Linked DNA regions of Tolumonas auensis DSM 9187. The protein of the gene in region 2 interacts with the protein of the main gene of each other region in a pairwise test. Links are inferred from orthologs where the notes say so. Each region holds a gene or a part of one and is shown on either strand. Other genes may lie near its edges.

Region 1 (10,951 bases), 1.3 Mb from region 2 along the record:
TTACAAAACACCGCACCGTGATTCCAGTCTGGATTTTTATCTGGCTAAGGCCCGGATCCAGGCGATGTATACCAGTCAAAGCACCGATAGTCTGCTTGCTTATTTTGAGCAAAACGCAAAAAAAAGCCGTCTGGGATCGCCTGCACAACTGGCAGCTCAATATGGCAAGGCACTGGCCTTAATGAAGTCGAACCATTCGGCAGAAGCAGGCAATATTCTGGCTACGTTAATCAAGCAGCAGCCGGATAATCTGTTTTTCCAGGATTCACTGACTGATCAGGAAATAGATGCTCAGCAATACAGCGCTGCTATTTCTCGCCTGGAACAACGCAACCAGAATATGCAGAATAATCCGGTCATTATCATCAATCTGGCCAATGTTTATCTGAAAGCAAACCAGCCTGAGGCATCTATCCGTCTGCTGGATCAGTATACCCGCAACAATCCCGAATCTTCGTTAGCATGGCAATTATTGACAGAAGGCTATCAGCAAACCGCCAATCAGACTGGTTTCCATCAGGCACAGGCCGAATATCTGGCCTTGCGGGGAGATATTGCTCAGGCGACCGATCATTTGCATATGGCCAGGGCTAACACTGCTGATGGACTAAGCCAGGCAAGAATTGATGCCCGGATAGCAGAACTGGAAAAACAGAAAAAGGTAGACGATAGCCTGAAACGTTAAAGTTCCAGCACTTCCTTGATAAAAGGAATCGTCAGTTTGCGCTGGGCATGTAAAGAGGCACTGTCCAGCGTATCTAACGTCTGTAACAGCATCCGCATATCACGGGATAAACGATTTAACAGAAAACGACCAACATCCACCGGCAACTTGAATCCGCGTAACGCTGCTCGTAATTGCAGAGCCCCCAGCTTACCTTCATCATCCAGTTCATGCAGTTGGAACGAAACGCCCCAGTCGAGACGGGAAGCCAAATCCGGCAAACATAACCCCAGTTTGCGCGGTGCCGTACTGGCAGACATGATCAGCGATCCCCGGCTGGTTTCCTTCCAGCGATTGAAAAGATTAAAAAGTGACTCTTCCCATACTCTGCTTCCGGCAACCGCATCCAGATTATCCAGACAGAGCAAAGGCATACGCTCCATTCCTTCCAGAATATCAGGGGAATACTGATCATGACGATCAAGCGGGATATAAACCGCTGATTCACCGTTACCATTAATTTCTGCACATGTCGCATGCAGCAGATGAGAACGACCGGATCCGCGACATCCCCAAAAATAAATCAGTGGCACCCCTTCCCCGATCGCTGCATTTTTCAGCGTGGTAATTAGCTGAGCATTGCTACCAGGATAAAAACTGGCGAATGTTTCATCATCAGGAAGTTGTACGGCCAGAGAAAGTTGGGTTGATTGCAGCATCATGAGCGCCTGTTAATGGGGCTGAATATAGGGGAAAACTGTTCAGGTTCAGGCATAGTCTGAGATGGCACACGCCATCCCAGACAGAAAAACAGCATCGCAATAATCTGTGCTCACTGCTGTTTTTAATAATGACTATTATTTAGTACCGAAAATCTTGTCACCGGCATCACCCAGACCAGGAATGATATAACCTTTTTCATTCAGTCCCTGATCGATGGATGCGCAATACACTTCCACATCATCATGCGCCGCCTGCAGTGCCGCCAGACCTTCCGGCGCAGCAACCAGTACAATCACCTTGATCTGTTTGCAGCCTTTTTGCTTCAGCAGATCAATAGTTGCAATCATTGAACCGCCGGTCGCCAGCATAGGATCAACAATCAGAGCCAGACGCTCATCAATATTGCTGACAATTTTCTGGAAATACGGTACTGGTTGCAGGGTTTCTTCATCACGGTAAATCCCCACCACACTGACACGAGCACTTGGCATATGTTCCAGCACCCCATCCATCATGCCCAAACCGGCACGCAGGATTGGTACTACAGTGACCTTCTTCCCTTTGATCTGATCCACTTCAACCGGACCATTCCAACCATCAATGGTTACCTTTTCAGTTTCAAAATCAGAGGTCGCTTCATATGTCAGCAGGCTGCCCACTTCTTTGGCTAACTCACGAAACCGCTTGGTGCTGATGTCAGCTTCGCGCATCAGACCCAGTTTATGCTTCACCAGCGGGTGTTTCACCTCGATGACTTTCATTATGACCTCCGTAAATTCATTATCCGGGGAAGATCTTATCATTCGTATACATGGAAAATGAATGTTTTCTGCTGCAAACCACAGGTTTTCTTTTTCTCTGCGTTTGTGACTGCTAGAATAGAGACTGTTTAATATCCCCCTTAACAGCGATTACGACAAGGATCTATCGTGACTGACAAGACTTCACTGAGCTACAAGGACGCTGGCGTTGATATCGATGCAGGTAATGCCCTGGTTGAGCGTATCAAAGGCGTTGCCAAACGCACCCGCCGTCCTGAAGTAATGGGCGGACTGGGTGGTTTTGGTGCTCTGTGCCGCATTCCGGCTGGCTATCGCGAACCTATTCTGGTTTCAGGTACTGATGGCGTCGGCACCAAACTGCGTCTGGCGATCGATCTGAAAAAACACGATACCGTTGGTATCGATCTGGTTGCAATGTGTGTGAACGATCTGATCGTTCAAGGTGCAGAACCGCTGTTCTTTTTAGATTACTACGCAACCGGTAAACTGGACGTAGATACAGCCGCGGCAGTAGTTACTGGTATTGGTGCTGGTTGTGAACAATCCAACTGTGCATTGGTCGGCGGTGAAACTGCTGAAATGCCTGGTATGTACGAAGGCGAAGACTACGACATGGCAGGTTTCTGCGTAGGCGTGGTTGAAGCTTCAGAAATCATCGACGGTTCTAAAGTAGCTGCAGGCGATGCGCTGATTGCTCTGGCCTCTTCTGGTCCGCACTCTAACGGTTTCTCTTTGATCCGTAAGATTCTGGAAGTGAGCAAAGCTGACGTACAACAACCGCTGGGCGATTCTACTCTGGCTAACGCGCTGCTGGCTCCGACCCGCATCTATGTTAAGCCAGTACTGAAACTGCTGAAAAACTGTGAAGTTCATGCATTGTCTCACATCACTGGCGGCGGTTTCTGGGAAAACATCCCGCGTGTACTGCCAGAAAACACCAAAGCAGTGATCGACGGTTCCAGCTGGCAATGGCCAGAAGTGTTCAACTGGCTGCAGAAGAGCGGCAACGTTGAAACTTACGAAATGTACCGTACCTTCAACTGTGGCGTTGGCATGATCATCGCGCTGCCACAGGCACAGGTTGATGCTGCTCTGGCATTACTGAAAGCCGAAGGCGAAAACGCATGGCTGATCGGTCAGATCGAACAAGCAGCTGCCGGTGAAAAACAGGTAGAAATCAACTAATGAATCTGGTTGTTCTGATTTCCGGAACCGGTAGTAACCTGCAGGCAGTCATTGATGCCTGCAAGTCTGGCAAAATACACGGCCGGGTTGCTGCAGTCGTCAGTAACCGGGCTGATGCCTACGGTTTAAAACGGGCGCAGGCTGCTGATATTCATACAGCGGTGATATCTCATCAGGATCATCCTGATCGGGCGCAATACGATGCAGCATTGATAGCTGAAATTGATCGTCATCAGCCAGATCTGCTCATCATGGCCGGATTTATGCGCATCCTGACACCTGCATTTGTGAACCACTATGCCGGCCGGATGCTAAACATCCATCCATCTTTACTGCCTAAATATCAGGGGTTACATACTCATCAGCGTGCACTTGATGCTGGTGACAGTGAACATGGTGCCAGTGTGCATTTTGTGACGGAAGAACTGGATGGCGGTCCGGTAATTCTGCAGGCAAAAGTTCCGGTTTTTGCAGATGATACTGTCGAAGAACTGGCACAACGTGTACATGTGCAGGAACATCAGATCTATCCGTTAGTGATCAACTGGTTCTGTCAGCAACGCTTAGTCATGAAAGAAGGTAAAGCCTGGCTGGATGGCGAATGTCTTCCGGTCTCTGGTTATGCCAGCGATGACGATGGCGTAGAACAACCAGCAGAATAATGAATATTCAGGGAGCTTAAGCTCCCTGATTTTTTTCCGTCTCAATAGTCAGCATCTTTTCACCAAGGTGGAAAACATTCAATTCCCCCCTGGCCATTTTCAGCCAGCATTCATTGTTCGTCAGTGGTTGCGTTGCAATGATAGTTACCACATCATCCGGCGTTGTTTCCTGCTGAAAATCAATCGTAACGTCATCATCGATCAGCTTCGCCTGACCAAACGGCGCTCTGCGTGTAATGCTATGCAGATTTGTTGTGCAGTAAGTGATCAGATATTCACCATCAGACAACAGCATATTGAACACACCCAGCGCCATCAGCTGATTACATAATGTTGCCAAAAAGCGGAATAACTTTTCCGGCGTCGCAGGAAATACCGGAAATTGTTTCTCCAGCTGATTTAACAACCAGCAAAATGACCTTTCACTGTCGGTCTGGCCAACGGGTTCAAATCTGCCACAATCCAGCGATTCATAATTCGTCAGCTGACCATTATGTGCAAAGGTCCAGTAACGTCCCCACAGTTCACGCGTAAACGGATGCGTGTTTTCCAGAGCTACACTGCCACGGTTTGCCTGCCGGATATGGCTCACTACCGCACAACTTTTGATCGGGTATTCCTGAACCAGCTTGGCTATTTGAGACTGAGCGCACGCCACGGGATCTTTAAAGGTACGACACCCCTTCCCTTCATAGAAAGTGATACCCCAGCCATCAACATGAGGGCCTGTACGCCCACCACGTTGCACTAACCCGCTAAAACTAAAGCAGATATCGGTGGGAACATTCGCACTCATACCCAGTAATTCGCACACAGCCTCACCTCGAACTAATCAGACCGCCAACTCTTTTTCAATCAGCATGATCAAAATATGGATAACTTTAATATGAATTTCCTGAATACGATCGGCATAGCCAAAATAAGGAACCCGGATTTCAACATCGGCCAGACCAGCCATTTTCCCGCCATCTTTACCGGTCAAAACGACAACTTTGATCCCTTTCGCTTTTGCTGATTCAATCGCAGTAATAATGTTTTGAGAATTACCGCTGGTTGAAATCCCCAGCATCACATCCCCCGGACGACCAACAGCCTCCAGATAACGAGAGAACACGTATTGATAGCCATAATCATTAGAGACGCAGGACAAATGACTTGGATCCGAGATGGCAATACCGGCATATCCCGGACGATCTTCACGGTAACGACCGGTCAGCTCTTCCGCAAAGTGCATGGCATCACAATGAGAACCGCCATTACCACATGACATTACTTTGCCACCATCGCGCAGTGATGCGGCGATCAACGTTGCAGCCCGTTCAATGGCATTAATATTTTCCGCGTCAGCGATAAAATCAGCCAGTGCTTGCTGAGCGGTTACCAGTTCCTGCTTGATCAATTCCTGATACATATGCTGTATTTTTCCTTTCAAGTTTTTATATGGAAAAACCGTCTATTCTTGTTCTGATCGCCACAGGCAACAACCGCCTTTCTTCGCCACCAGATCCAATCTTTTTTCATGAGCCGCCAACTCATCAGCTGATGCGCTCAAAACTTTTAATGAGCCGTTACGCTGTATCATCTTCAGCTGTTGTGCTGACGCGGATGACGCTGAATTATTATCATTGACCGTGTTGTGTAACTCCAGTCGCGTCTGGCCACCCGTCATCAATAAATAGACATCGGCCAGAATTTCGGCGTCCAATAATGCGCCGTGCAAAGTACGGTGCGAGTTATCGATACCAAAACGAGTACACAACGCATCCAGACTGTTACGTTTGCCAGGGAATTGTCCCCGCGCCAATGCCAGCGAATCCGTTACCCGGCAGATGTCTTTAACCCGCTCCGTCCAGCCTAGCTTATTAAATTCATGATCGATAAAGCCAACGTCGAACGACGCGTTATGAATGACTAATTCCGCACCACGAATAAAATCCCGGAATTCTTGCGCAATCGCAGCAAACGGTGGTTTATCGGCCAGAAAAGCATCGGTAATACCATGAACCCGGATCGCCTCTTCATCAACCAAACGATCCGGCTTGATATAGACATGATAATGATTTCCGGTTAAACGACGGTTAATCACCTCCACACAACCAATTTCAATGATGCGGTGACCGATATAGACCGGGCCACCACTCTGGTTCATACCCGTGGTTTCGGTATCGAGAATTACGTAGCGATTCGTTTGCATTGGGTTCATAGCACTTTTATGTCACACTTTACTCAGATGCTCAGAATACCACGACACTATGCTAAAACAGATAACTCTCTATACCGATGGCTCATGTCTCGGTAACCCAGGCCCGGGCGGTTATGCCGCTGTTTTGATCTACAAGCAACACCGTAAAGAGTTGGCTCAGGGTTACGAGCTGACGACAAATAACCGCATGGAACTAATGGCCGCTATTGCAGGTTTGCAATCATTAAGCGAACCCTGTCAGGTCAGATTGACCACTGACAGCCAGTATGTCCGGCAAGGTATTACCCAGTGGATCCACGGTTGGAAGAAAAAAGGCTGGAAAACGGCTAACCGCGAACCAGTAAAAAACGTGGACTTATGGTTACTGCTGGACAGCGAAATTCAGCGTCATGATGTGGAATGGTTTTGGGTTAAAGGTCATTCCGGTCACCCGGAAAATGAACGCTGCGATGAACTGGCCCGCAATGCAGCGCTGGCTGACAGCCGCCTGATTGATTCCGGATATCCATCCTAAAAGTTTACACCTTCACTTTTCGTGCAGGCCGGATTATTCAGTCTGGCCATGCCGCCCACCATTACCGGTCGTCTCAGCCAGGCAGCTTCGCGGATACGGGTTAGCGGAATCGTGCGTTTTCTTGCGGCCAGCATATAAGTTGATGCAAACCGGTAGCCGCAACGCCTGCCGGTTTTTTCTTTCCAGAAATGGAATCGGTTACGGCGAGTCACGGTTGAATACGCGAAGCCCTCCAGATGCACGACTTCAAAACCAAGCAGGTGTAACCAGTCCAGTACTCGTTCCGGAGAAAACATTCGGGCAGACCACGGCAAACGGCGCCGGAGGTTCGGTAACAGCCTTCCCAGGCCAACCAGACTATAAGGATTAAAACCGCTGATGATGATCCAGCCATCCGGCGTTAGCACCCTCTCGACTTCCCTTAATATCTGATGCGGATCACTGCTGAAGTCCAACAGATGTGCCAGCAAACAGGCATCAATACTTCCTGAGCGGATAGGTAATTCATCAACGTCAGCGATAATTCCCAGTGAGGCACCTTCCGGAGCAACTGCACATTGATGACGGATCGAGGAAGCAGCACATGAAAGCTGACTGCTTAGTGTCCCCAGCTTCAGCAAGTGATAGCCAAACATAAGCGGACACCACTCATCGAGCTTGTGTTGGATCTCCATTGCCAGCCAATCACCCATTGGCAATTCACTCCAGTTCTCTGGTGTAATAATTGCCTGGTTTATTTTTGCTGGTTTCACATCATCACCTCAAAACGGGTAAATATTGCCTTTCTTTCTCTTTCATTCTATACACAACATCTGTTTATAGAACCGGAGCGCATCACATGTTGCAGGTACAAACAATTCCAAGCCGTCAGGATAACTATATTTGGCTGATAAAACAGGGAAATCAAGCGATTGTGGTTGACCCTGGTGAGTCGGCCCCTGTGATTGAACGACTCCGGCAACAATCTCTGAATCTCAAAGCTATCTTTGTCACCCATCACCATCATGATCATGTAGACGGTGTAGCTGAACTGTTGGCCCTATATCCGCAGTGCGCGGTCTATGGTCCGCAGATAACATTAACAGACGTGCCTCAGTTGCAGACCATGCGCGATCAGGATCTGATCAGCTTCCCTGATCTTGATCTGACGTTTACTGTCTGGCATACCCCGGGGCACACCGCTGAGCATATTGTTTTTCATGGTCATGGTGCCCTGTTTTGCGGCGATACGCTCTTTTCTGGTGGCTGCGGACGCTTGTTCTCCGGTACTGCAGAACAGATGTATCACTCTCTGCAGCGCCTTGCCAGCTTGCCTGAAGATACCCTTGTTTATCCTGCACATGAATATACTTACAATAATTTAAGCTACTGTCTGCAGGCAGAACCGGATAATGTATTTACAATTAAGCGGATTAAAGAGGTAAGCAAGCTACGACAGCAAGGGTGTCCAACACTCCCCTCTACTATTGGAATAGAAAAACAGAGTAATGTGTTTTTACGCACACATATGCCTTCGGTGGCCGTTTTCGCTCAGAATTCAAGCGAACTCTATCTCGAAAATGAGATCCAGATCTTTGCTATTTTGCGTGAAAAAAAGAATAATCTTTGAGCTGTAAATGAGCATAATTTATGCAAGGCTTGATCTGAACCCTAATCACACATACCATCTGTCAAAATATTGAGGATGACTGGATGAACATGAAGCTACATTTGGCCCTATTGGGCGCGCTGTTGCTGACCGGTTGCCAGGCGTTACAACAAGACTCAGATAAAAACAATTTGGGTTCTACCGTTAACGTAATGTCGAACTACCGCTCACATGCGACTTCGGCACTGGATCGATCGGAAAGCTCACACCCTTATATGTGGGACCGCATTGCTGACGAAATGCAGTTGACCATGCCAAACGATCCGGACGTCATCGCTTATCGAGACTGGTACATCAAACATCCCAAATATCTGCGTACTGTCACTGAACGTGCTGCCCCATTCCTCCACCTGATCACCGAGGAAATAGATAAACGTCAGATGCCAATGGAGCTGGTGTTATTGCCCATTGTTGAAAGCGCATATAACCCTAATGCCCGCTCCCATGGCAACGCTGTTGGCTTATGGCAATTCTTAAGTGCATCAGGCAAACGTTATGGTCTGAAGCAAGACTACTGGTATGACGGCCGTCGCGATGTTGTCGCATCAACACATGCTGCTCTCGATTATCTGGCTCAGTTGAATGCTTATTTTGATGGTGACTGGCTGAATGCTGTAGCCGCCTATAATGCGGGTGAAGGCCGCATCCAGAATGCAATTAAAGCCAACCGTGCACAAGGTAAGGCGACTGACTTTTTCTCGCTGAATCTGCCTCGTCAGACTATGGAATATGTACCACGTCTGATGGCTCTGGCTGATGTCATTAAGAATGCGAAAAAATATGGGATTGATTTGCCAAAAGTTCCAAATCGCCCATCAGTGCGTTTAATTGACACCAATGGTCAAATCGATCTGCGCACGGCAGCAGAGCAGGCCGGCATGTCATTGCCTGCACTGAAACGTCTGAACCCTGGTTTTAACCGGAACACGACTTCACCACAAGGACCAGATCATCTTTTGGTACCAATTGGTGTAGCTGATGAGCTGGAGTTGGCATTAGCTGACATGGCGCCGCAAAAACGCATGCGTAATGACAGCGAGCGTGTTGCACTTGCGAAAAATGATGATGCCGCCAAATCAGGATCATCAGTAAGTATCAGCGTGCACCATAAGGTAAAACGTGGTGATACCTTGTGGACGATCGCCAGCTCTTACGGTGTATCAGAAAAACAGCTGATGCAGTGGAATAAGTTGACGAAAAAGAAACTGAAAGCAGGTCAGGTGCTGCTGGTAAATGCACCAGTAAGCAAAGCATCCGGCAAGGCATCCAAATTGTCGGTCGCCAAAGCTGCGAAATCACGCCGTTATGAAGTTCGCCGTGGTGACTCACTTTCTTCGATTGCCGAGAAGTTCCAAATCACGATCAATGATCTGATGCGTTGGAACAGCTTGGATCATAACCGTCTTAAACCAGGTCAGACACTGACTGTACGGCTTAATGACAGCGGAGTGTAATTTCCGTTCGTAATGAATATAAAACCGGGAGCAGATGCTCCCGGTTTTGTTTTCTGCGTCCACAGGTATTAAGATGAAAAGACTCATTCTCATACACAGGAAACATGATGTCTGATTTCATTCTCATTACAGGCTGCTCTACCGGTATTGGTCTGCATTTAGCTCAACGTCTGCAGCAGGAAGGATTCAACGTACTGGCAACAGCAAGAAAAGAGAATGATGTAAACCATTTGCTGCAATCAGGTCTGAATGCATATCAACTGGATCTGAATGACGAAAAAAGCATTGAACAGGCAGTTGCATGGGCTTTGGTACAATCAAATGGTCAGTTATATGGCCTGATTAATAATGGCGCTTATGGCCAGACGGGCGCAATCGAAGACCTGCCAACTCAGGCATTACGCGAACAATTCAATACCAATCTGTTTGGCTGGCATCATCTGACCCGCCTTATTCTGCCGGGTATGCTCAAAGAAAACCGAGGCCGGATTATTCAGATCAGCTCGCTGCTGGGATTAGTCGCGATGAAATACCGCGGCGCTTATAACGCCAGTAAATTCGCACTGGAAGGTTATACGGATACACTTCGGCTCGAATTGCGGAATACAAAAATACAAATCAGTCTGGTTGAACCGGGTCCGGTAAGCAGTCAATTTCGCAGTAACGCGCTCGCTAAATTCCTGCAACACATCAATGTAACGGAAAGCCGTCACCATGATATCTATCAGCAAACGTTACAACGCTTACAAAATCCAAAACCTAAAAATCCGTTTACCCTCGGACCTGAATCCTGTGTAGCGCCGGTATTACATGCGTTACGTAGCAAACGGGCTAAAACTCGCTACGGAGTAACCTTCCCGACACATCTGTTTGCTGTTTTAAGAAGAGTATTACCGACACGCTGGCTCGACAGCATCCTTTGCCGTTCAGCGTAAAAAATGCCGCAATCAGATTATGCGGCATCTCGGTGACAGATTAGACAGATTAATAATGCTGGCCGTTATCATAATAACCAGTACGCGCGAGTGGTTGAACAACAATGGCCACATCAACATCATTACCCGCAGTTGCTTTCACAACCGAAGTGATCAGCTGTGCGGCTTTATCCTGCATCTC
Region 2 (12,054 bases):
AACCGTGTAGAGATTGGGTCAAATACCTGTATCGATCGCGGTGCGATTGATGACACTCGCATCGCTGATAATGTCATTATCGACAATTTATGCCAGATCGCGCATAACGTTGAGATTGGCTATGGCACAGCTATTGCTGGCGCAGCTACATTTGCTGGTAGTACCAAGATAGGCAAATATTGTATCATAGGCGGAGCTTCCGTCTTTAATGGTCATATTGAAATTTGTGATCAGGTTACGGTCACTGGTATGGCCATGGTCATGCGTTCCATTACGGAACCAGGGTTATACTCTTCCGGCATACCGGCTCAAACCAATAAAGAATGGCGAAAAACCGCAGCGCGTACACTGCATATCGATGATATGTATAAGCGTCTGTCTAATATTGAGAAATTGCTCGATAAGCAAGAACAAAAGTAAAAGGATCCTGGTTTGAACAACGAACTCAATCAGCTTGATATTCAAGATATTTTACAGCTGCTGCCTCACCGTTACCCTTTTTTGATGGTGGATCGTGTCGTTCATTATGAAATGTCAGAAGAACGTAAAGTGTTGCGTGCAATAAAAAATGTTTCTTTTAATGAGCCTTTCTTTCAGGGACATTTTCCTGAACGACCAGTGTTCCCGGGAGTCCTGATTCTGGAAGCAATGGCACAGGCAACCGGCATCCTGGCATTCCGCATGGTTGGTAAGCCTAATCCGGGTGAACTGTATTATTTTGCTTCTATCGATAATGCGCGTTTTAAACGTCCTGTTGTACCGGGAGATCAACTGGTACTGGATGTTGAATATCTGAAAGAACGCCGTGGTATCGCCAAGTTTACCGGTGTCGCTACAGTAGATGGTGAACTCGTTTGTTCTGCAGAACTCATGTGCGCCAAACGTTGAGAGAATGCCTGTGATCGATCCTAGCGCTAAAATTCATCCCTCCGCGATTATTCATCCGAATGCAGTTATTGGTGCAAATGTAGAAATTGGTGCCTTTACTTGTGTTGAAGATGAAGTTGAGATCGGAGAAGGCACATGGGTTGGTTCTCATGTGTTAATTAAAGGGCCAACCAAAATTGGCCGTAATAACAAAATTTTTCAGTTCTCATCCATTGGTGAAGATTGTCAGGACAAGAAATACGCCGGTGAGCGGACTTTCCTGGAAATCGGTGATGCGAATGTGATCCGTGAACACTGCACGTTCCATCGTGGTACGGTTCAGGATCAGAGCCTGACCAAGGTTGGCAGCCGTAATTTGTTTATGGTGAATGTGCATGTTGCTCACGATTGTATGATTGGTGACGACTGTATTTTTGCCAATAATGCGACACTGGCTGGTCATGTGCATATTGGTGACTGGGTTATTTTCGGTGGTCTGGCTGCTATTCACCAGTTTGGCCGCGTTGGCTCCCATGCTTTCATTGCTGGTATGGCTGCGCTGAATAAAGATGTGCCGCCATATGTCATGGCCGCAGGTCATTATGCCACTCCGTTCGGTATTAACAGCGAAGGTTTGCGTCGCCGTGGTTTCTCTGCGGAAGCCATTTCTGCAGTGAAACGTGCTTATAAAGAACTTTATCGTAGTGGCAAGACTATCGATGAAGTGATGCCTGTGCTGGAAACCATGGCGCAGGACGAACCGGCTGTTGCACTGTTCGTTGAATTCCTGAAAAAGAATGAGCGTGGCATCATTCGTCCCTGATTTATCCGCTGCCAAGCGGCCGCTGCGTATTGGAATTGTTGCCGGAGAGGTCTCCGGTGACATTCTGGCTGCAGGTCTGATGCGTCATCTCAAGCAAATCCATCCTGATTGTGAATTTGTCGGTATTGCCGGTCCGCGTATGCAGGAACTGGGGATAGAGACACTATTTGAAATGGAAGAACTTTCGGTCATGGGACTGGTTGAAGTGCTTGGTCGCTTGCCCCGGCTGCTGCAGGTTCGCCGTCATATAATCCGTTATTTCAAAGAAAATCCGCCGGATATATTTATCGGGGTGGATGCGCCTGATTTTAATATCGGTGTTGAGCTGAAACTTAAACAGGCCGGTATTAAAACGATTCATTATGTCAGCCCGTCTGTATGGGCATGGCGGCAGAGCCGGATTCATAAAATCAAAGCAGCCACGGATATGGTGCTGGCTTTTTTGCCGTTCGAAAAAGCGTTCTACGATCAGCATAATGCGCCATGCCGGTTTGTTGGCCATACTATGGCCGATGCTATTCCGCTGCATTCTCCTGCTTTACCAGCTAAAAATCAGCTTGGATTGAAAGCTGATGCACCGGTACTGGCTGTGTTGCCCGGTAGTCGTGGTGCAGAGGTGGAAATGCTGACGCCGCCGTTTTTACAGACTTGCCAGTTACTGCACCAGCAATACCCTGATTTACAGTTTGTCGTTCCGCTGGTTAATCCGCGTCGGAGAGAACAATTTGAAGCGATCAAGCAGCAAATTGCGCCGGATTTGGCTATGACACTGGTTGATGGTCAGGCCCGGGCGGTGATGACATCTGCAGATGTTATTTTGCTGGCATCCGGTACTGCCACGCTTGAAGCGATGCTGGTAAAAAGACCGATGGTTGTTGCTTATAAAGTGAAACCATTTACATTCTGGCTAGGTCAGAAGTTAGTAAAAATCCGTACTTTTTCGCTGCCAAATCTACTGTCTGGCCGAACTTTGGTGCCGGAATTGATCCAATCTGATTGTATACCGGAGAAACTGACAGCCGCTGTCAGCAATTATCTGCAACAGGATAATCAGGCGCTGCTTGATGAATTTATCCGTCTGCATCAATTGATCCGGTGTGATGCGGATAAACAGGCTGCACAAGCCGTTATTGACGTATTACAAGGCAATATATGAACTCATTTATCTATCCTCCATACCAGTTAATCGCTGGTGTGGATGAAGTTGGTCGTGGTCCTCTGATCGGGGATGTGGTGACAGCTGCTGTTATTCTGGATCCTGCCCGGCCAATTACGGGTCTGAACGATTCCAAAAAACTCTCTGAAAAAAAGCGCGAAGCACTGTTTGATATTATCCGCGAGAATGTGCTGGCATTTGCTATCGGACGTTGTTCTGCTGCCGAAATTGATCAATTCAATATACTGCAGGCGACCATGAAAGCGATGCAACGCGCGGTTGCCGGTTTGTCTGTGCAGCCGGAATTTGTGTTGATTGACGGTAACCGTTGTCCGGCTCTTTCTATGCCTTCTCAGGCAGTAGTGAAAGGCGATAGTCTGGTTGCTGAAATCAGTGCGGCTTCTATTCTGGCGAAAGTGACACGTGACCGTGAAATGGCGGAGCTGGATCAGCTATATCCGCAATATGGTTTTGCTCAGCATAAAGGTTATCCGACCGCACAACATCTGGCTGCATTAGCAGAGCATGGCGCATTAGCGATACACCGCCGCAGTTTTAAACCGGTTAAACTGGCTCTGGGCCTAGACTGAACAGGAAACATCATGGCCGAACCTCGCTTTGTTCATCTTCATATCCATTCTGATTTTTCGATGCTGGATGGTCTGCAAAAGATCAAGCCACTGGTCGCGCGTGCGGCCGAAAATAATATGGTGGCAATGGCCATTACTGACCAGATGAATCAGAGCGGGTTAGTGCGTTTTTATGGTGATGCTCACAGCAAAGGCATTAAACCCATTATCGGCGTTGATTTCTGGGTACAGAGTGAAGAGCTTGGCGATGAACTGTTTCATCTGATTGGGTTGGCCATGAATAATGAGGGCCAGCAAAATCTTATTCAGCTGATATCAAAAGGGTTTCTTCGCGGACATATTCAGGGGCGGGCTGTTATTGATAAAGCCTGGCTGGCCGAACATGCGACTGGCGTAATTTTGTTATCCGGTGGCCGGGATGGTGATATCGGTAAATTCCTGCTGAAGGGTAATCAGGCGATGGTGGAACGTTGCACCGCGTTTTACCAGCAGCATTTTCCGGAGCGCTTTTATCTTGAGTTAATCCGTACCGGCCGGCTGGACGAAGAAACCTATCTGCATATGGCTGTTGAGTTGGCGATACAGCAGGATCTGCCGGTTGTTGCCACCAATGATGTCGTTTTCCTGAATAAAGATGATTTTGACGCGCATGAAATCCGCGTAGCTATCCATGATGGTTACACGCTGGATGATGCCCGTCGCCCTAAACGTTACAGTAATCAACAATATATGCGCACACAGGATGAAATGTGTGAGCTGTTTAAGGATATTCCTGAGGCGCTGGCTAACAGCGTGGAAATCGCCAAACGCTGTAATGTGACAGTTCGTCTGGGCGAGTATTTTCTGCCGCAATTCCCCACTGGCGACATGACCACGGAAGATTTTCTGGTTATGAAGTCGAAAGAGGGGCTGGAAGAGCGTCTGGCGTTTCTCTTTCCTGATCCGGCTGAACGGGCGGAAAAGCGGATAGCTTATGACGAACGTCTGGATATTGAGCTTAAAGTTATTAACCAGATGGGATTTCCCGGTTACTTCCTGATCGTGATGGAGTTTATCCAGTGGTCAAAGGATAACGATATCCCGGTAGGCCCCGGACGTGGTTCGGGTGCGGGGAGTCTGGTCGCTTATGCACTGAAAATCACCGATTTGGACCCATTGGCGCTGGATCTGCTGTTCGAACGTTTCCTGAATCCGGAACGTGTCTCTATGCCTGACTTTGACGTCGATTTCTGTATGGATCGCCGTGACGAAGTCATTGATCATGTTGCGCAGATGTATGGTCGTGAAGCGGTATCGCAGATCATTACTTTCGGTACGATGGCTGCGAAAGCGGTCGTTCGTGATGTGGGGCGTGTGCTGGGTCATCCGTATGGTTTCGTTGATCGGATATCCAAATTAATTCCGCCAGATCCGGGTATGACACTGGCTAAAGCATTCGATGTTGAACCGAAGCTGGTTGAGTTATACGAACAGGATGAAGAAGTCAAAGCGCTGATTGATATGGCGCGCAAACTGGAAGGGGTAACCCGTAACGCGGGTAAACATGCCGGTGGCGTGGTTATCGCTCCGACGAAAATCACGGATTTTGCACCGTTATATTGCGACGATCAGGGCTTACAGCCGGTTACTCAGTTTGATAAAAATGATGTGGAATATGCTGGCCTGGTGAAGTTTGACTTCCTCGGTTTGCGGACATTGACCATCATTAAATGGGCGCTGGATATGATCAATCCGCGTCTGAAAACAGAAGGTAAACCACCGGTCGATATCGCCGCGATTCCGCTGGATGATCCGACTTCGTTTAAGATCCTGAAAAATTCAGAAACCACCGCCGTATTCCAGCTGGAATCGCGGGGGATGAAAGACCTGATCAAGCGCCTGCAGCCGGACTGTTTTGAAGACATGATCGCTTTGGTGGCCCTGTTCCGCCCCGGCCCATTGCAATCCGGCATGGTAGACAACTTCATTGACCGTAAACACGGCCGTGAAGCGATTTCCTATCCGGATATTCAGTGGCAGCATGACTCACTGCAGCCTATTCTGGAGCCTACCTACGGCATCATCCTGTATCAGGAACAGGTTATGCAGATCGCCCAGACGCTGGCTGGCTATACGCTGGGTGGCGCGGACATGTTGCGTCGCGCGATGGGTAAGAAAAAACCGGAAGAGATGGCGAAACAGCGTTCCGGTTTTGAATCCGGAGCGGTCAGCAATGGTGTCGACGGCGAACTGGCGATGCATATCTTCGATCTGGTGGAAAAATTCGCCGGATACGGGTTTAACAAATCGCATTCCGCTGCCTATGCTTTGGTTTCATACCAGACGTTATGGCTGAAAACACACTTCCCGGCAGAATTCATGGCAGCAGTAATGACTGCTGATATGGATAACACCGACAAGATCGTAACACTGGTTGATGAATGCCAGCGGATGGGACTGAAGCTGATCCCGCCTGATGTGAATACCGGACAATATCGCTTCACGGTGAATGAACGCGGCGAAGTGGTTTATGGTATCGGCGCGGTAAAAGGGGTTGGTGAAGGTCCGGTTGAAGCAATTATTGCTGCACGGAACGAAGGTGGGCCTTTCCGCGATCTGTTTGATTTTTGTAACCGGGTCGATATTAAACGCCTGAACAAACGGGTCATGGAAAAGCTGATATATGCCGGTGCCCTGGACCGGTTAGGTCCGCATCGTGCTGCATTAATGGCATCGCTGGAAGAGGCGATGAAAGCGGCAGAACAAAAAGCGAAAGATGCCGCTCTCGGACAAAATGATCTGTTCGGTGATCTGTTTGCTGATGACGGCGTACTACCCACGCCGACCTTTGCCGATGTGCCTGAGTGGTCTGATCAGAAATGGCTTGATGGCGAACGTGAAACTCTCGGTTTATATTTAACGGGCCATCCGATAAATCAATACTTGGCGGAGCTAAAGCATTATACTTCCGGCCGTTTATGCGATTTACAGCCGACCGAACGGGATAAACCAGCGGTAGCGGCGGGTCTGGTTCTGAATGCCCGTATCATGGTAACCAAGCGTGGTACCAAGATGGGAATTCTGACATTAGATGACCGTTCCGGGCGTTTAGACATTACTTTGTTCAGTGAAGCACTGGAAAGATATGAGTCGTTGCTGCAAAAAGACCGTATTTTAGTGGTTACGGGTCAAATCAGCTTTGACGAGTATGCGGGTGGCATTAAAATGTCGGCCCGCGAAGTATTGGACATTGAAGATGCGCGTGGTCGTCACGCACGGGGATTGCGGGTAAAAGTGACGCAATCTGAAACGGCAGATCGTTTTATGCAAAATCTTGCCGGCATATTAACGCCTCATCGTGCAGGGATTTGTCCTGTGCATATCTGCTACCGCAGAACGGGTGTGCAGGGGCAGCTGACGTTGGGGACCGAATGGCGGGTAACGCCAACCGATCAACTACTGAACGAGCTGCGAACCCATTTGGGCAAGCAAGGCGTAGAACTGATATTTGAGTAGCGATTTCGGGTACAATTATGAATATGAATTTTCTGGAATTTGAACAACCTATTGCTGAACTGTTGGCGCAAATCGAAGAACTGAAACATGTTAGTGAGCATGTTGGCAGCAGTGTGGATCTGACAGATGAAATCAAACATCTGGAAAAGAAGAATGAAGAGCTGACCAGAAAGTTGTTTTCTGATCTGGGCGCATGGCAGATTTCTCAGCTGGCTCGTCATCCGCAACGTCCTTATACCGAGGACTATATTGCACGCATGTTTACTGATTTTGATGAGATGGCTGGTGATCGGGCTTTCGCTGATGATAAAGCGATTGTCGGCGGTACAGCTCGTCTGGATGGTCAGCCGGTAATGGTGATTGGTCACCAGAAAGGCCGCGACACACAGGAAAAAATCAGACGTAATTTTGGTATGCCAAGACCAGAAGGCTATCGTAAAGCATTGCGTCTGATGCAGATGGCTGAACGTTTTAAAATGCCAATCCTTACCTTCATTGATACGCCGGGTGCATATCCGGGGGTCGGCGCAGAAGAACGTGGTCAGTCAGAAGCGATTGCCCGTAATCTTAAGGTGATGTCGAGCCTGAAAGTACCGGTTATTTGTACTGTGATCGGTGAAGGTGGTTCAGGTGGTGCACTGGCAATCGGCGTCGGTGATCGCGTGAATATGCTGCAATATTCCACCTATTCGGTGATCTCACCGGAAGGTTGCGCCTCTATTCTTTGGAAGAGTGCGGATAAAGCCAACGTAGCTGCTGAAGCTATGGGGATTACAGCTGCTCGCCTGAAAGAACTGAAATTGATCGACAGCATTGTGCCGGAACCGCTGGGTGGTGCACACCGTAATGTGGATGAGATGGCCAATCTGCTGAAACAACGCATTCTGACCGATCTGAATGAATTAAATTCATTGCATACAGATGAATTGTTGAGAAAACGGTATCAGCAACTGATGTCACATGGTTATTGCTGATAGAGACGAATAGAAAACAGCGCCCTTCGGCGCTGTTTTTTTTATACTTATTCCAGTGCTAATTCACCATCTGGCTCAATAAATTCAATGCTGTGGTAACGCCATGCCTTCATCTGTGCCGGCCAGTTTTGGGGTGGCCAGCCACCTTTCAGTAACAAATGGTGCAGGAATTCTTTTTTATCCGGTAACTGACGCCAGACAGCAGGTAAAAAAGTAGCCCGGTGATAGCCATCGCTCAGCCATAACCCATCAGTAAATGGCACCAGTGCCGCCATTAACTCTTCCCGACTGGTGGCCGGCAAAGGTTCTCTTTCACTGAGTACTGAAATGCTGATGATGCAATCCGCGAGTTCAGCTGCTGTCAGTGGTGGGAAACGGGGATCCTGAAAGGCAGCGGCCCGGGCAAAATACGGGATAGATTGCTGCAGTGGCATATCCTGCTCCAGAGTGCCAATACAACCGCGGAGTTCGCCGTGTTTATGCAAGGTAACAAAACAGCCTGATTTCAACTCACCATGCGGCAGGATTGCTGCTGTTTCTGTGTCTGTGTCCGGCATCCAGTGTGCCTTAATGGCATTGCGCGCCAGCGTCAGCATTGCCCGGCGTTCATTTAACTCAATAGAGGGCAAAAGCTGCATATCCCACCACCCGTTCTTTGTCATGCGATGTATCGCCGGAGTTACATTTTGCCAGTAACTTAATATCCAGCTGTTGCTGATGAGCCCAGTGCAGTGCACCATTCAGGGCATAACAACCGCAGGCCTGATCGCCGGTTAAGGTTTCACTGAACTGCAGAATTTGCCGGATGGTATAGTCATCCTGTAGTTCGGCTATGTCCTTGCTGAGATAGTGACTGAGGTCGCTGCTGACAATGATCAGCGTATCATCGGTCATAATTTGTTCAATGGCGTGGCTCACTGTTTCTGCCGGACAATCGCCTACCACCAGCGGGATCAGACTAAAGTCGCCCAGTTGATACTGCAGAAATGGTAGCTGAACTTCTATGGCATGTTCCTGTCGGTGTGCTTCGGTAGCGGCAATCACGCCGGGTAATGACAGTAATGACGCTATCGCTGGTTTATCGAGCGGAATAGTACCAAAAGGTGTTGCCTCGCCATCCCAGTGCTCAGGAACAGCGATGCCCTGCAGATAGACCCGGTGCGCCGGGCAGAGCACAATCACCCGCTTGAAATCTCCTTTCTGCAGCAGACTGTATCCCTGTGCGGCAATAGCACCGGAAAAACGGTAACCGGCATGGGGAAGGATCAACATCCGTGGTTTCCGTCCGGTTTCGGGGGCTGCTTTAACATGATGCTGCATCCAGTCCCGAAGTCTGTCCGGATCTGCCGGATAGAACATATCCGCTACAGCGGGCTGATGGATAACCTGCATACAACCTCCTGATGGATAGATGTCATCTATAATTATAGTGTTGCTGCGGAGGTTGTATGGATAATTCAGACAATACGGTTTCGACCAAATACTGGCGTCATCTGGATAATGATCACACGCTATGTACGCTTTGTCCGCGATTTTGTGAACTGCGGGAGGGTAAGCGTGGCGTTTGCTACATCCGCATGGCGCAGGGCGGAGAGATTGTTCTGACCAGTTATGGCCGTTCCAGTGGTTTCTGTATTGATCCTATTGAGAAAAAACCGTTGCATCATTTTCTGCCCGGCACGCCGGTACTGTCGTTCGGTACTGCCGGATGTAATCTGACCTGTGCGTTCTGTCAGAACTGGGATATCAGTAAATCCCGCCATATGGAAACACTGAGCGCATCGGCAACACCGGAACAGCTGGCGAAAATGGCAGAACAGACGGGCTGTCGTTCAGTGGCATTTACCTACAACGATCCGGTTATCTTTATGGAATATGCGCTGGATGTGGCAGCTGCCTGTCATGCGCGTGATATCAAAACCATCGCGGTTACGGCGGGCTACATTAATCCCGAACCACGCCGTGATTTTTTTGCCGGAATGGATGCAGCCAATGTGGATCTCAAAGGGTTCACTGAGTCGTTTTATCACCGGATTTGTGGCGGGCATCTGGCACCGGTGCTGGATACGCTGCGTTATCTGAAACAGGAAACCAAAGTCTGGTTTGAACTGACGACCTTGTTGATCCCCGGTGAAAATGATTCGGCAGAAGAGTTAGAGGCCATGTGCCGCTGGATTGCTGATGAACTGGGGCCGGATGTGCCTTTGCATTTCACTGCATTCCACCCGGATTTTCATATGCTGGATAAACCGTCTACCTCAATGGCATCTCTGCTGCAGGCGCGTGATATCGCCAAGGCGCATGGTCTGCATTATGTCTATGTCGGGAATGTGCATGATGTGGCCGATGGCAGTACCTGGTGTCCGTCCTGCGGGAAATTAGTGATTGAACGGGATTATTATCGTCTGGGCAGTTGGGCGATACATGATGGTTGTTGCCAGCATTGCGGGGCAAAAATTGCCGGTGTATTTGAAAATCAGCCCGGAACGTGGGGGCCAAAGCGTTTACCGGTAGAAATCAGATAAAACCCTTATGAAAAAATTGGCCTGACAGGGGGGCTGTCAGACCAATTGCTTATCAGTTATATATTCAGCGATCAGGCTGCGTTAGCTACTGTAGCTTTCGCGGCTTTGATTTTTTTCAGCGTGATAGCAACGACTGCGGTGGTGATTGCGCCAGCTGCCATGGCAGCCAGTGCCAGCAGCGGTTTATTCATGGCACCCAGCAGCGCCACAATAGGACCACCGTGTGCGACAGAGTTGGTCACACCGAATACGAACGCCATCACTGCGGCAACGATGCTGCCCAGCATGTTGGCAGGAATAACAGCCAGCGGATCCTGTGCGGCAAACGGGATAGCGCCTTCAGAAATACCAACCAGACCCATGGCACCGGCCGCTTTACCGGCTTCGATTTCGTCTTTGTCAAACAGATCCATTTTACGACCCAGGAAGGTAGCCAGACCCATACCCAGCGGAGCAACCGGGATAGCACAGGCCATTGCCCCCATAAACTGTGTCTGACCAGATGCGATCATGCCGACAGAGAACAGGAAGGCGACTTTGTTGACCGGACCACCCATATCAAAGCCCGCCATACCGCCAATCACGATGCCCAGCAACACCAGGCTGCCACCACTCATGGAAACCAGCATGTTGGTCATTCCGGTCATCAGACCCGCAATGGGTGCACCGATGATGAAGATAAAAATCGCAGCGATAAACAAGGTGCCGGACAGTGGTGCAATCAGGATAGGTACCAGTGGACGCAACAATTTGTTGTAGTCCCGGGTTGCAATCCAACGGACGAAATAGCCTACCAACAGACCGGCCACAATCGCCCCGATAAAGCCGGTTCCGGCAGTGGCACCGTAGAACGAGCCGTCATTGGCAATCCAGCCACCGATAAAACCAGGGGCAAGGGCAGGGCGATCACCAATCGCGTAAGCAATATAACCGGCCAGAATCGGGATCATCAGCTTGAACGCAACGACGCCAACGTTCAGCACAGAATTCCACATACTGCCTTCAGGGATAGCCATGCCACCTGGTGTCGGATCACCGCCGATTGCCAGTGACAACGCAATCAACAGACCCCCGGTGACAACAAACGGGATCATATGTGACACACCGTTCATCAGGAAACGATAGAGATTGGAGCGGGCCTGGCTGGATTTGGAACCCTCGGCCGGTGTCGCATTTCCCTGCGGCTGATAAGGTGCTGCGGTCAATGCCTGTCTGATTAAGCCTTTGGCATCTTTAATCGGTGCTTTAACACCGGTTTTAATGACTTTCTTGCCGGCAAAGCGGTGCATATCGACCTGCTTGTCACTGCCGACGATAATCGCATCAGCCCGAGCGATTTCTTCTGCGGTAGGTGCGTTCTTCACACCGATGGAACCGTTGGTTTCAACTTTAATTTTGTACCCTAATTCTTTCGCGGCCTTTTCCAGAGCTTCCGCCGCCAGATAGGTATGCGCAATACCGGTCGGACAGCCGGTGACGCCAATCAGAAAGCCTTTGCTTTCACCCATTGGTTCGGCTACCGGTGCTGCTTTTGCTGTTAACAGTGCCAGCGCATCACGACTGGATTTTGCTGCCATGATGGCATCAAAAAAGCCCGGTTCAATCAGTTTGGAGGAGAGTTCAG

What was found.
Region 1: the proteins of dnaE (region 2) and dnaQ interact in binary tests that used the Escherichia coli proteins (3 or more experiments, as listed by UniProt). The link is inferred for Tolumonas auensis DSM 9187 from one-to-one orthologs.

Annotation. Positions count from the first base shown.
Region 1 is NC_012691.1:991,345-1,002,295, reverse strand. The notes cover bases 4,345-7,249. They hold dnaQ (DNA polymerase III subunit epsilon), read right to left. Parts: upstream 6,220-7,249; coding sequence 5,470-6,219; downstream 4,345-5,469. Other genes in these bases: TOLA_RS04675 (class I SAM-dependent methyltransferase), read right to left, coding at 6,730-7,249; rnhA (ribonuclease HI), read left to right, coding at 6,269-6,733; lpcA (D-sedoheptulose 7-phosphate isomerase), read right to left, coding at 4,849-5,427; TOLA_RS04695 (class II glutamine amidotransferase), read right to left, coding at 4,345-4,830. Also shown: bepA (beta-barrel assembly-enhancing protease), read left to right, coding at 1-685; DnaA inactivator Hda, read right to left, coding at 682-1,383; upp (uracil phosphoribosyltransferase), read right to left, coding at 1,522-2,148; purM (phosphoribosylformylglycinamidine cyclo-ligase), read left to right, coding at 2,317-3,354; purN (phosphoribosylglycinamide formyltransferase), read left to right, coding at 3,354-4,016; more of TOLA_RS04695, read right to left, coding at 4,033-4,344; more of TOLA_RS04675, read right to left, coding at 7,250-7,485; gloB (hydroxyacylglutathione hydrolase), read left to right, coding at 7,572-8,342; TOLA_RS04665 (LysM peptidoglycan-binding domain-containing protein), read left to right, coding at 8,426-9,835; TOLA_RS04660 (SDR family oxidoreductase), read left to right, coding at 9,943-10,770; TOLA_RS04655 (DUF1904 family protein), read right to left, coding at 10,820-10,951. UniProt on the Escherichia coli protein: DNA polymerase III is a complex, multichain enzyme responsible for most of the replicative synthesis in bacteria. The epsilon subunit contain the editing function and is a proofreading 3'-5' exonuclease.
Region 2 is NC_012691.1:2,285,663-2,297,716, reverse strand. Bases 3,124-7,131 are described here. They hold dnaE (DNA polymerase III subunit alpha), read left to right. Parts: upstream 3,124-3,448; coding sequence 3,449-6,931; downstream 6,932-7,131. Other genes in these bases: accA (acetyl-CoA carboxylase carboxyl transferase subunit alpha), read left to right, coding at 6,949-7,131; rnhB (ribonuclease HII), read left to right, coding at 3,124-3,436. Outside these bases: lpxD (UDP-3-O-(3-hydroxymyristoyl)glucosamine N-acyltransferase), read left to right, coding at 1-420; 3-hydroxyacyl-ACP dehydratase FabZ, read left to right, coding at 433-888; lpxA (acyl-ACP--UDP-N-acetylglucosamine O-acyltransferase), read left to right, coding at 899-1,690; lpxB (lipid-A-disaccharide synthase), read left to right, coding at 1,665-2,846; more of rnhB, read left to right, coding at 2,843-3,123; more of accA, read left to right, coding at 7,132-7,905; amrA (AmmeMemoRadiSam system protein A), read right to left, coding at 7,953-8,543; amrB (AmmeMemoRadiSam system protein B), read right to left, coding at 8,521-9,297; amrS (AmmeMemoRadiSam system radical SAM enzyme), read left to right, coding at 9,354-10,430; TOLA_RS10635 (PTS fructose transporter subunit IIABC), read right to left, coding at 10,502-12,054. UniProt on the Escherichia coli protein: DNA polymerase III is a complex, multichain enzyme responsible for most of the replicative synthesis in bacteria. This DNA polymerase also exhibits 3' to 5' exonuclease activity. The alpha chain is the DNA polymerase catalytic subunit.